One region of the Sporosarcina sp. NPDC096371 genome, then DNA from elsewhere that is predicted to be linked to it. Evidence: a T-box and tRNA genes for the amino acid it is inferred to sense, from the RefSeq annotation. Region 1 holds a T-box; the other regions hold tRNA genes.
What was found. The T-box of region 1 lies ahead of argS (arginine--tRNA ligase). A T-box ahead of a tRNA ligase gene usually reads a tRNA of that ligase, here a tRNA-Arg.
Positions count from the first base shown of each region.

Region 1 (3,170 bases):
CATTCACCGCGCGCTTCTACTTGTTCCATATAAATATCCGGTAAACATACACCTGTGAAAATATCATGCGCACGTAAGCGCTCGTCGCCATTATTCAGTTTCAAATCAAGGAAAGTGAAAATATCTTTATGGAAAACATCCAAGTATACGGCGATTGCACCTTGGCGTTGTCCAAGCTGATCAACACTGACTGCCGTGTTATTCAACTGTTTAATCCACGGAAGGACTCCGCTTGATGCACCTTTAAATCCTCTGATGGAAGCACCACGACTGCGCACTTTCCCCATGTAAACACCGATGCCGCCACCGTATTTCGACAAGTTGGCGATATCCGTGTTGCTGTCGTAGATTCCTTGCAAAGAATCGTCGACTGTGTCGATAAAGCAGCTCGACAATTGACCATGTGGTTTCCCAGCATTCGACAATGTCGGCGTCGCCACGGTCATAAACAAGTTGCTCATTGCCCAGTATGACTCCGCTACTTTTCCAAGACGATTTTCCGTTTCATTTTGCATGAGCATCATCGCAATAATCAACCAACGCTCTTGTGGAAGTTCAACCGATTGTTTATTGAAATCGACTGCTACATAGCGGTCCATCAACGTTTTTAATCCGATATATGTAAATAGCTTGTCCCGTTCGGGTTCCATTAACTGTCCAAGATGGACAAGGTCTTCGTGTGAATATTTTTCTGTCAATACAGATGTGTACAAGCCTTGATCAACAAGACGGGCAACGTTGTTCGCAAAATCTGTATAGACTTTTGCCCCACGTAGTTGTTCTTGTCGCGCATAGACGTCACGGAGATGGATACGTGCTGCAACAAATGTCCAGTACGTTGTTGACTCGTCCAAGTTGCTTAGTGATTCTAACGTCATCGCTTTCGTCCATTCAGACTGAGAGCCCTCCGGATTTTTCTGTAACCAGCGTTCACTTGCGATGACGAGCGGTTCTATTTTCCCCGCACCAAATTCACCCTGTAACTCATCCACTATACGATCAATTCCAGTTTTCGCAATTTTAGTAGTCAAAACGACCATCTCCTTCTATATGTTGTCTAATATGTTGTCTATAAGTTTTCATTAAAAAAGCGACAGGTCCACCTTATCGGTAGAGCTATCGCCCATGGGTTCGTTGTTGGAAACGGAATAGGGCCTCACGAAAAAAACAGCATCCCATTCGCTTCAACCTCTCAACCCCCGAAGAAAGTGTCGCTTGACGATGAAAGGCAGGTCTCCTGGCTCACGCTTCGTCCTTCCTGCCTTGCCCTTCCCATGGTGTGCTCTCCACAGTGGCTTATTCGGCGGTCGTCGGCGCTTACAGTTGCGGGGACAGCTCCATTATTTCGGATTCCCTTTTAAACCGGTGTCGGTACCATTTCATCGTTCAATACTATATGTTGTGTCTCATTTACTTTCTTTACCCTAACATGTTGTGGTTATAACGTAAATAGGAGAAAAGTTTTTACGTTCGATTAACAAAGGCTTATCCACATATCCACAGTTTTTTTCGCTTATCATTGTGACCGTCATTATCAACATGTACGTAACTATCTACAAAGTTATAAACAATATCGCGCAGTCAAAAAATATTTTGCTACCACGCATTTTTTAGAATAGACAGATTCCTCATTGACACCTGATTCCAATTTTGCTACATTCAAATACAATATCTATGACGAAGAGAGTAACAGTCATTTCTTTTTCAGCAAACTAGGGACGATGGGAGCCTAGTAAAGAATGGTTGTGAACCGCACTTCTGAGATGCTTGTAAAGCCGGTGACTCGCCGTTATGAGAAAGTGGCCCTGTATGGGCAATTTGAGTGGTACCGCGGAGGCTAAGCTTTCGTCTCATTAATTTGAGACGAGGGCTTTTTTTGTTCAAATAAATAAACGAGGAGTGGTTGGCGATGAAAAAAGATATTTTGCAAGTTCTACAACAATTTAGTCCGATTCCGATACAAGAAAGTATGCTTGAACGGCCCGTTCATACACATTTAGGTGACTTGGCACTACCCTGTTTCCCGTTTGCAAAGGAATTACGAAAATCCCCCGTTGTCATTGCTGAAGAACTGGCTCAAGCCATCAATCATCCGTTAATCTTAAAAGCGCAAGCTATGGGTGGTTATGTGAATATATTTGTTAATCGTTCTGAAATCACTCGTTTTTTACTGCAAACCATTCACAAACAATCCACATCTTATGGTTCCAATAATGATGGCAATGGCGGAGTTGTCACGATTGATTTGTCCTCCCCTAATATTGCAAAGCCGTTTTCTATGGGCCATCTACGCTCTACCGTCATCGGTAATTCGATTGCTTTATTACTCGAAAAGAATGGTTTTAATACCGTGAAGATTAATTATATCGGCGATTGGGGAACGCAGTTCGGTAAGTTACTCACAGCGTATCGGAAATGGGGAAGTGAGCAAGAAGTTCAACAAGCACCGATACAAACACTATTGGGGCTGTACATCCGTTTCCACGAAGAAGCAGAGCTAGATGACTCGCTAAATGAGCAAGGTAGAGCAGCTTTCAAAGCGCTTGAAGACGGCGATACCGAGGCACTCGCATTATGGAAATGGTTCAAATCAGCATCACTGAAAGAGTTTCAACGCATTTATGACTTGCTAGGAATCACCTTCGATTCGTATAACGGCGAAGCTTATTATAATGACAAAATGGAACCCGTCGTCAACGAGTTAGCTAACAAAGGACTGTTGGTGGAGTCGGATGGTGCGTTAGTCGTTGAGCTCGATGAGGATATGCCGCCTTGTTTGATTAAAAAATCAGATGGCGCTACATTGTATGCGACTCGTGATTTGAGCGCCGCCATCGACAGAAAAACAACCTATAACTTCGTGAAATCGCTGTACGTCGTTGGCAATGAACAAAGCTTTCACTTCACACAAGTGAAGCAGGTACTCGGCAAACTGGGCTACGACTGGGCAGATACAATCGAGCATATCCCTTTCGGACTCATCTTGAAGGACGGAAAAAAGATGTCCACACGCAAAGGGAAAATCGTATTATTGGAAGAAGTGCTGAACGATGCCATTGCCCTTGCACAAAAAAATATTGAAGAAAAAAACCCTAACTTATTAAATAAAGAAGCGATTGCTCTGGCCATTGGCGTTGGTGCTATCATTTTCAGTGATCTAAAGCAGCACC
Region 1 is NZ_JBIWFE010000002.1:266,496-269,665, reverse strand. Features, by position in the region: gene ACIQ0H_RS07245 (ribonucleoside-diphosphate reductase subunit alpha) at 1-1,040, opposite strand, end outside; cobalamin riboswitch at 1,211-1,395, opposite strand; T-box leader at 1,666-1,856, shown strand; gene argS (arginine--tRNA ligase) at 1,910-3,170, shown strand, end outside.

Region 2 (3,170 bases), on a different contig from region 1:
ATTAACGATAACGAATGTTCGTCTAACCTATACTTATGATACAAAAGGTTACTATCAGCCTGTATATGTATTTACAAGCCGTGTTAATGATTCAGACTACCCGATTGAAGTTTTAATATCAGCTATTCAGTAAATAAAAAACTAAACTTCCCCCGAATAGTGGACACTAAAAAGTGTAGCTATTCGGTTTTTTTGTTCAATTCCAGTTATTCAATGAAAAAAGTTTTAACTTTGTCTAATAACAAATAATCCCCAATAAAACCTTGGAATGATAGGCAATATCAATACCCCTTCCAATAATGCCTATATTATAATATCTCTTCTTCAACTAAACTGCACCGTTAGTTCAAGAAGGAAATAGAGTTGAATCCCCTCTTGTTCGCCAAAAGCCCCCGATTGCTTATCGCCAGCTTTACTCTTGTTAACAGTTAATTTATGTGCTTTTTGTGTTGCCATTTTGCTATCCGCAGTTAATGCAACTGATTTCCCATCTTCGGAAATAACTACTTTATCAACAGTTCCGTCAAAAGTTATTACTTCTTCTTTTAGGTTAGTCTTACTTACCATGCCAACCGTAAAACAAATAAAAGCGCCTAAAACCAATGATATCAAGGGTTTCAGGCGTTATTTCAAATTGTAAAAATTCAGGATAATGAAAAGCTTCTGTTTAGTACATGGAGAGCTTTCAAGTGCACTTGCTTTTCTGGTAAGTTTATTCACTGCTCTGACTTCCCATCGAACCCTTCTTGTCCATTACGGGGTTGAATGATTCTCACCACTTAAAGTGGAGCTGATGAGACCTCCTTGTGTCATGCAAATTTTCTTTCCCTCTAATCCAGTCCTCCTAACTAACAGGTAATAATTGTGTTTTTGAATGTCCCCACATATTGGAATGTTATCCTATCCTGCAAGTCAATATGGTTTATGCTAACTGTTCCAAGTTTTGCTTTCCGGTCCTCTGCACAGAATCTCCTGATACCTACACTATACATTTCGACCACTATTACGGCAACGGCATATAATTGACCCCTCATCCAGTAGAGAAGAGTGCTACCAAATGCATATTAACCTTTTATCAGTCACTTTGATGATGGTTCTTAAAGTTGTTTCATTTCGGATGGCTAATCGTCATCACGTCTCAAAATATGTAAAGGGTGTTCAATTCAGAACCGGAAAGCACCGTCTTCAAACCACTTTTGTTTGTGTAGAAAAAGGATAGAAACTTTTCATTTTCTATCCTTTTTCTAACGTATTCCTCAAAAAGTAAAATCGCCTCAAACCCTTAATACTAAAGGATTTGAGGCGATTTTAATTAGTTCAAACTTAATCATTCCGAACCTAGATACGTCCCAGGAGGGATTCGAACCCCCGACCGACGGCTTAGAAGGCCGTTGCTCTATCCAGCTGAGCTACTGAGACATGTGCTTGAGTTATTAAATAACTCTTAAGGACAAGACTTAGTATATCCTGTATTAAAACGAAAGTCAACACTATTTAACAACTTATTTTATTTTAATTGAATCTACCGTTTCATGTCTCATATTCTTGAATGTTACACGCACAGTTTCGTCCCAATCCACAACTGCATATGTTGCCTCTTTACCACCCCGTGGCTGCATTGTACTCCCTGGATTCAAGAACAATATCCCGTCCTTCATTTCAGCACCGTATAGATGTGAATGGCCAAACAACACAATATCTGCGCCAAGTTCTTTGGCACTGTAATATAGCCCCATCAACGATGAACGTACATCATGTTCATGACCGTGAACAGCTAAAACCTTTTTCACCTGTACATCGACAACGATGGACGTTGGAAACCGCGCATCACGATCGCAATTGCCACGCACTCTATACATTGTATGCAAAACCGGATCATCGAATGACAACTCACTATCTCCACAATGAAAAATCGCATCCGCAGGTAGAGCAGAAACGGCTTTCACCGTCTCCTTATCCCCATGCGAATCACTCATGACAACTAGTTTCACTTGTGATCACCTACACTCTCCATAAATTGCGGTAACTGTACTTTTAACTGAGCCAGTGCCGCCCCACGATGCGAAATTAGACTTTTCTCTTCAGGTGACAATTCAGCCATCATTCGCCCCTGCTCCGGTACATAAAAAATTGGATCATAGCCAAAGCCATTTGTTCCCTTGCGCTCTGTGTGGATCAAACCTTCACAGCTGCCCGAAAATGTCTCTGTTTGAATGCCAGGTCCAGCCACAGCCAGTACGCAACGGAAACGTGCCGTACGACCTTCTGTAGGCACCGCTGCTAGCTCTTTTAGCACTTTATCGATATTGTCACCATCGTTCTTCTCCGGGCCTGCATAACGCGCAGAATAAACGCCTGGAGCGCCATCCAGTGCATCGATTTCAAGCCCACTATCATCCGCAATCACAATCTTATTTAGCAGACGAGCAACCGTCTCTGCTTTCAGGATTGCATTGTCTTCAAACGTGACACCCGTCTCTTCCACATCAATTGGCTCGTCCAAATCATTCAACGTCAAAACCCGCACGCCAAACGGCTTGAATAGCGTATCAAAATCTTTTGCTTTACCCAGATTATTCGTTGCGATTAATACTTCCTTCATCATTTAGCCACTTCTTTCATGCCAATCAAATCAGCAATCTCACCAAGCGCCTCGGATTGCACGGCAAATAATTGATGAATCCCTTGTTCTCCAAGCGAAACCAAGCCATTCATTTCCTCACGTGTGAATGTCGATTCCTCGCCTGTCCCCTGTAACTCAACAAATGCACCTGCACCCGTCATCACTACATTCATATCAACAGCTGCTGATGAATCTTCCACATAATCCAAGTCAAGAATAAGCTGACCTTCAGTTGTCTTCCCGACACTAATGGCTGCCAGGTTATCAGAAATCGGGAAAGTTGCCAATCCTTTGTCCGCATGCAATTTAGCAACCGCCATCGTCATCGCTACAAATGCACCTGTAATCGATGCTGTGCGCGTTCCTCCGTCTGCTTGAATCACATCACAGTCAATCCAAATCGTCCGCTCACCAAGCGCCTCTAAATTAGTGACTGCGCGCAATGCACGTCCAATTAGACGTTGTATTTCCATAGTACGTCCACCGACTTTACCTTTTGAAGATTCGCGCTGCGTGCGTTGGCCAGTTGCACGTGGCAACATGGAAT
Region 2 is NZ_JBIWFE010000003.1:552,562-555,731, reverse strand. Features, by position in the region: gene ACIQ0H_RS11380 (VanZ family protein) at 1-133, shown strand, start outside; gene ACIQ0H_RS11375 (hypothetical protein) at 325-567, opposite strand; tRNA gene ACIQ0H_RS11370 (tRNA-Arg) at 1,346-1,419, opposite strand; gene ACIQ0H_RS11365 (metallophosphoesterase) at 1,503-1,991, opposite strand; gene ACIQ0H_RS11360 (XTP/dITP diphosphatase) at 1,988-2,602, opposite strand; gene rph (ribonuclease PH) at 2,602-3,170, opposite strand, start outside.
Region 2: it encodes a tRNA-Arg, which carries the amino acid that the T-box ahead of argS (arginine--tRNA ligase) is inferred to sense. The anticodon was not compared.

Region 3 (3,170 bases), on a different contig from region 1:
CCACGTCTCACTTATGAAGTTCGAAGATGTGCGGATTATACGGGATATGCGCAATAGTGTAAACCGACTTGTGAATTGTGAAACAGCGAATTTGAATAAAACAATTGGGGCTGCACAGCGCCAAGTTGAGAATATAAAGTTTATCGAAAGTACGATTGGGTTAGGTCAATTGCCAGACAGACTACAAGAAATCGCACGACTTCGAGTAGACAATCAGGATATTACGTTAAAAGAGCTCGGAGAATTGGTTTCTGGTGGAACGGTTAGTAAATCGGGCGTGAATCATCGCTTACGAAAAATAGAGGAAATTGCAGAAAATCTCCGTAACGGGGGCATTGGAAGCTGACAAATAGACAGGAGTTGGGGAATACATGGCAGAACGAACAGTGGAAGTGAAAATGAAAACAGGGTTGCAAGCAAGACAAGCGGCACTTTTTGTGCAAGAAGCAAACCGCTTTACAGCGGATATCTTCTTGAAAAAAGAAAACCGTCAAGTGAATGCGAAAAGTATCATGGGCATTATGAGTCTGGCAATTGCACGCGGCACATCGGTTACGCTCGTTGCAGATGGCATCGATGAAGATCAGGCACTGAGCACACTTTCAGGACTTGTTGAAAATGAAAATTAAATGAAAATCCCGGCCGTTTCTTATCGTCAATCGATAGTTGGAGACGGTTTTTTTTACTCGATTTTGAGGTAGTCCCCGTCGCGCAAAGACGAGTCCCCGTCGCGCAAAGACGAGTCCCCGTCGCGCAAAGACGAGTCCCCGTCGCGCAAAGACGAGTCCCCGTCGCGCAAAGACGAGTCCCTGTCGCGCAAAGGCGAGTCCCCGTCGCGCAAAGACGAGTCCCCGTCGCGCAAAGGCGAGTCCCCGTCGCGCAAAGACGAGTCCCTGTCGCGCAAAGGCGAGTCCTCGGGGCGCAAAGACGAGTCCCTGTCGCGCAAAGGCGAGTCCCCGTCGCGCAAAGACGAGTCCCTGTCGCGCAAAGGTGAGTCCTTGTCGCGCAAAGACGAGTCCCTGTCGCGCAAAGACGAGTCCCCGGCGTGCAAAGGCAAGTCCCTGTCGCGCAAAGACAAGTTACCCCCGCATAAATATGTAAACTCTCTCTCTACCATATAAAAAAACCGACCCAATAAGGTCGGTTTTCAAAATGATTATTTTGTTTCTTTCTCTTTCATATCACTGCGTGAGATAATATGGTCAATTAAACCGTATTCTTTCGCACGTTCTGCAGTCATGAAGTTATCACGGTCTGTATCTCTCGCAAGTACTTCGATTGGCTGACCCGTACGTTCTGCAAGAATACCATTTAGTTTCTCGCGTAAGAATAGAATACGCTTCGCTGCGATTTCTATTTCTGTTGCTTGACCTTGTGCACCGCCAAGTGGTTGGTGAATCATTACTTCTGCATTTGGAAGTGCAAAACGTTTGCCTTTCGTACCCGCTGCAAGAAGGAATGCGCCCATTGAAGCAGCCATCCCGATACAAATCGTCTGAACATCAGGTTTGATGAACTGCATTGTATCGTAGATTGCCATCCCAGCAGTAATGCTTCCGCCTGGACTATTGATGTAAATTGAAATGTCTTTTTCTGGATCTTCTGCTTCCAGGAAAAGAAGTTGTGCAACGATGGCATTTGACACATTGTCATCAATTCCACTACCAAGCATAATAATTCTGTCTTTCAATAGACGGGAATAAATATCGTAAGCCCGTTCTCCACGACTCGTTTGTTCAATTACTGTAGGTATTAGATTCATTCCATTTCCTCCTTCAAGGTGGATAGTCTTTTCAGTCTGCTGAAACATGGTTGCGCTTCAACTGTAATTTTATCATACATAGTATGGTCAACGAAGGTCAAATATAACGCTTTAAAATAACTATTGCATTTAGGCCGCTACATTAGTATAATAAGTCTTGTCGGCTACAAAAGCCGTTTTAATATCAGGTCCTCGTGGTGCAATGGATAGCACGCAAGCCTCCGAAGCTTGAAATGTGGGTTCGACTCCCGCCGAGGGCATATAGCTTAACGAAGCACCCGTCATTGTTCATTCAGTGGCGGGTGTTTTTGTATTCAAATCACCACGCAATAATACCACGAATGCAAAACGCACAGGTTACAGTCATCAGCGTAAATAATATACCAGGTGATCATGAACTGAAAAAACGAAATCAAATTAAATCTAGTGTTATTGAACGACATTCTAAGTATTGCCAATCAAGCCGAGTCGCAAACCATTCTATCGATTCAATCAGTCATTGACGAATTCTAACGGTTCAACATGGACAAACTCATTTTACGCAAAGGAAACAAAAACTGTCATCTGCTCGTTAGTTGGACATTAGAACGTGTCTATATTGAAAAAGTATGTACAGACACTTTTATTCGATAAGGTCAATTATCACTTATCATCACAATCGATGATCAAGGACTTGATGAAAATGGATAGATGAAAGAGATGACATAGCGCAAGGTTCCAAAATACTACAGATGGGGAATCCTGTTTTTTATAACTAAGTTACTTTTTAAACCATAAAAAATAGTCCCCCTCTGCAGTAGACGGCAGCGCTTTTTAACCGTGTCTACACAAGAGGGGGACTGATATTACTATTCATAAATTCGACTTTTTCACTTCACATCTAACTTAGTATCACATTTATTATGACTTGTAACATACTTATTCACGAAGTTTGCAATTCATACAAGTGGTTTGTCTATTAAAGTAGTGAATAAAAGTTCATGTACATGACCATCGTCAAATGTGGTGGTTCCGTTAATTAAATGGATATGCTTTCCATGCCCAACGTTAATAGCAGGTCCTGTTGTAATCCCAACTTCATGATGATGATCTAAAAAGTCGGTATTTACCAATATTGCATGAACATGACTGTTTCTCGTGGGTATAATTTCGCTTGTAACACCTGCGAAACGATGATTATGCCTATCATCATTTTCCTCTGCTAATTTAGTACTTGCAGTAAATTCATGTACATGTGTTTGGGTTTCTTGTTCAATCTGCACTTTTTGTTGGTCATTACTATCCTTATTCGGTTGTTCGTTTTGATCAAATTCTAACAAAGAAAAATACCTCCCTTATAATTGCTTACGTATCGAGACTATGATTTAAGAAGTTTACTTATGCACCTATGTAGAATTAGTGATGTTGT
Region 3 is NZ_JBIWFE010000005.1:74,047-77,216, forward strand. Features, by position in the region: gene whiA (DNA-binding protein WhiA) at 1-346, shown strand, start outside; gene ACIQ0H_RS14285 (HPr family phosphocarrier protein) at 372-629, shown strand; partial or broken gene ACIQ0H_RS14290 (hypothetical protein) at 730-1,101, shown strand; gene clpP (ATP-dependent Clp endopeptidase proteolytic subunit ClpP) at 1,157-1,762, opposite strand; tRNA gene ACIQ0H_RS14300 (tRNA-Arg) at 1,951-2,022, shown strand; gene ACIQ0H_RS14305 (YmaF family protein) at 2,701-3,024, opposite strand.
Region 3: it encodes a tRNA-Arg, which carries the amino acid that the T-box ahead of argS (arginine--tRNA ligase) is inferred to sense. The anticodon was not compared.

Region 4 (3,170 bases), on a different contig from region 1:
CACCACCAGCTACCATTTCACCCGTTTTTGGATCCAAAGGTAATTGAGCTGAAAGGTGATTGTAATGAGAGAACGCTACAGTTTGTGTAGATAGAGCACTTTTTGGTGCATTTTCAGTGTTATTTGCCCATATAACGATTCCATGTCTGTCTTCAACAGCTTGTGGGGGTGTACCATCTCCGTGTGACACCACTGCTTCAATTTGTACCAAAGCATCCATAGGTAAAGCTGAAGCTGCAATTGTTGTGCGTGCAGGGACATAGGCTGCGGCCCTGGCGATAGCCGAGTCTGGGAAAAATGTTGTATAAACTTCGTTTACGGCTTCAATATCCGAGAAGTTTTTAAGGAAGATATTAATTTTAACAATATCGTCAAAAGGAACGTCGATACTTTCTAAAATTGCCTTGATATTTTTCAAGCACTGTCCAGCCTGCTCTTTTACACCGCCAGGTACCAATCTGCCAGTTTTCGGATCGATAGGTAATTGAGCTGAAAGATTATTGTAATGAGAGAAAGCCACAGTTTGTGTAGATAGACAACTTGTTGGTGCATTTGCCGTGTTATTTGTAAGCTTTATGAGGTCGCCTGCTTGTGGTGCGTTTGGCTTTGTACCTTCACCGTGTGAAACAAGTGCTTCAATTTGCACCAAAGCATCCATAGGTAAAGCTGCAACTGCTACTACCGTCCGTGTAGGAACATAGGTTGGGAAGAATGTTTTATAAACTTCGTCTACAGCGTCAATATCTTTGATATTCTTAACGAATACAGTGATTCTAACAACATCGCTCATAACATGATCGATGCTGTCTAAAATTGCCTTGATATTTTTAAAGCACTGTTCAGCCTGCTCTTTTATACCACCAGCTACCAATTTACCGGTTTTGGGTTCGATAGGTAATTGAGCTGAAAGATTATTGTAATGTGAGAAAGCTGCAGTTTGTGAATAGGGACCGATATTGTTTGGAGCATTTTCCGTATTTCTTGCTGATACTGTGTTATAGCCGCTAATGATAGTATTCCCCTTTTAGATAAATTATTTAATTGATAATGATAATTATACTGTTCAATATCAAGATATCGAATTAATTATATCATACTTGACAGGTTAACGAATATTTATACATATATTCCCTCAAGCACTTCATAGCGAATTTCGTTAAAAGTTCTCTTCCCTCGCACTAAAATTTAATACCAGATAATTGCAAAAAAGTGAAGGGTGTCACGTTCTCGTTGAATTCTGGATTGTTTTAGAATCTGGTACTCGAAACTATTGAAATCCTCTTATTCAGTGTCACAAGAGGTATTGTAGTTGGTGGTAGAAAAAATATATATATTAAATAAAACCTTTAAAGAACGTATTGAATGTGTTATCATAGTTTGTAGAGTAATTTTGGTCTAAGAACATGATTTGACCGGATTTCTAAAAGTTTGAAACGCACGTCTCAGTAGCTCAGCTGGATAGAGCAACGGCCTTCTAAGCCGTCGGTCGGGGGTTCGAATCCCTCCTGGGACATAAGAGGTAACAAAATGGAGTTAAGTTAGATTCAATAAAAACACCTGAAACATTGTTAATTCAATGTTTCAGGTGTTTTTGTTTTGCGGAGAACCTAGTACTCGTTATTTAACTTCTTTCGGGAAGGTGGTAAATGTGATTCTGTACGATAATGAATCTAATAACCGCAGACATTATAGCGATTCGAGAGTTCAATATGTATGTTGACATAAATAACCTTACTAACAACGCTTAGCGCTTGGGGGATGCATCTCGAGATAAGCCTGATAGAAAACCATTATCGGGGAGGGATTGAACTGCATCCCTCCTTTGTCTTATCGCTTCGGCTACCCCTGCAAGGCGCCTTCGCTGGAGATTAGATGGAAATCATAAATTCAGCAAATATAGAATAAAACCATACATACAAAAAAAGACTTGCTGTTAAAACAAGTCTTTTTTGCAGGCACACATGGTTCTGCCTCAAACTAAATCGTTATCTACTACCTGTTGTACTAAACGGCGGACTTCATCCGTTGTTTTAGTATTCATTAATTCATTGCGTAGCTCGGCTGCGCCTTTAAAGCCACGAATATAGATTTTGAAAAAGCGAAGAAGTGGCTTGAATGGACGTGGTTCGTCTTCTGTTGAATATTTATCGTGAAGATCTAATTGTAAAAGTAATAAGTTGAGATGCTCTTTTACACTATGCTCTTTCGGTTCTTTTTCAAAAGCAAATGGATTGGTGAAAACGCCGCGGCCAATCATGACACCATCCACGCCGTATTGTTCGACTAATTTTAAACCTGTTGCGCGGTCAGGGATATCGCCGTTAATGGTTAATAACGTATTTGGAGCAATTTCATCCCTTAATTTTTTGATTTCGGGGATCAATTCCCAGTGTGCATCTACTTTGCTCATTTCTTTGCGTGTACGAAGGTGAATGGACAGATTCGCGATGTCTTGTTTCAATACATGCGTTAACCAATCGCGCCATTCTTCAACCTTGACGTAGCCTATTCTTGTTTTTACACTAACTGGTAATCCGCCGGCTTTTGCTGCTTGAATAATTTCTGCTGCCACTTCAGGATGCTGTATGAGTCCAGCGCCTTTTCCGTTTGCCGCAACGTTTTGTACGGGGCATCCCATGTTTAAATCGATTCCTTTAAACCCGAGTTTTTTCATATCGATACTCATCTGTTCAAAGTATGCGGGTTTATTGCCCCAAATATGCGCGACAATCGGTTGCTCATCATCTGTAAACATTAAACGCCCACGGACACTCTCTCTTCCGTTAGGATGGCAATAACTTTCTGTATTAGTGAATTCCGTGAAAAATACGTCGGGTTTTCCAGCTTCACTAATGACGTGACGAAACACAACATCAGTGACATCTTCCATCGGTGCTAATATAAAAAACGGCTTCGGTAAATCAAGCCAAAAATTATGTTCGTTACTCATTATTATCTTCTCCTTTTGCAACATCTAAAGGTGATGTTAGCTTTTGCGAGGTCTTTTGCTCATCATAATATACTATCATTATTTTTCTGTTGTTGCACTGAATTAATGATGTGAGCGACTCTAGTGAAGGGTCCAGGTTCCGAATTGTTTTATAACCTGGCACCTGACATGAAAAAAACGGCCCTTGAGGACCGTTTTTTCATGTTAAACGTTTCTATAA
Region 4 is NZ_JBIWFE010000005.1:123,000-126,169, forward strand. Features, by position in the region: gene ACIQ0H_RS14480 (RidA family protein) at 1-1,012, opposite strand, end outside; tRNA gene ACIQ0H_RS14485 (tRNA-Arg) at 1,440-1,513, shown strand; gene ACIQ0H_RS14490 (tRNA dihydrouridine synthase) at 1,973-2,950, opposite strand; gene ACIQ0H_RS14495 (M20 family metallopeptidase) at 3,165-3,170, opposite strand, start outside.
Region 4: it encodes a tRNA-Arg, which carries the amino acid that the T-box ahead of argS (arginine--tRNA ligase) is inferred to sense. The anticodon was not compared.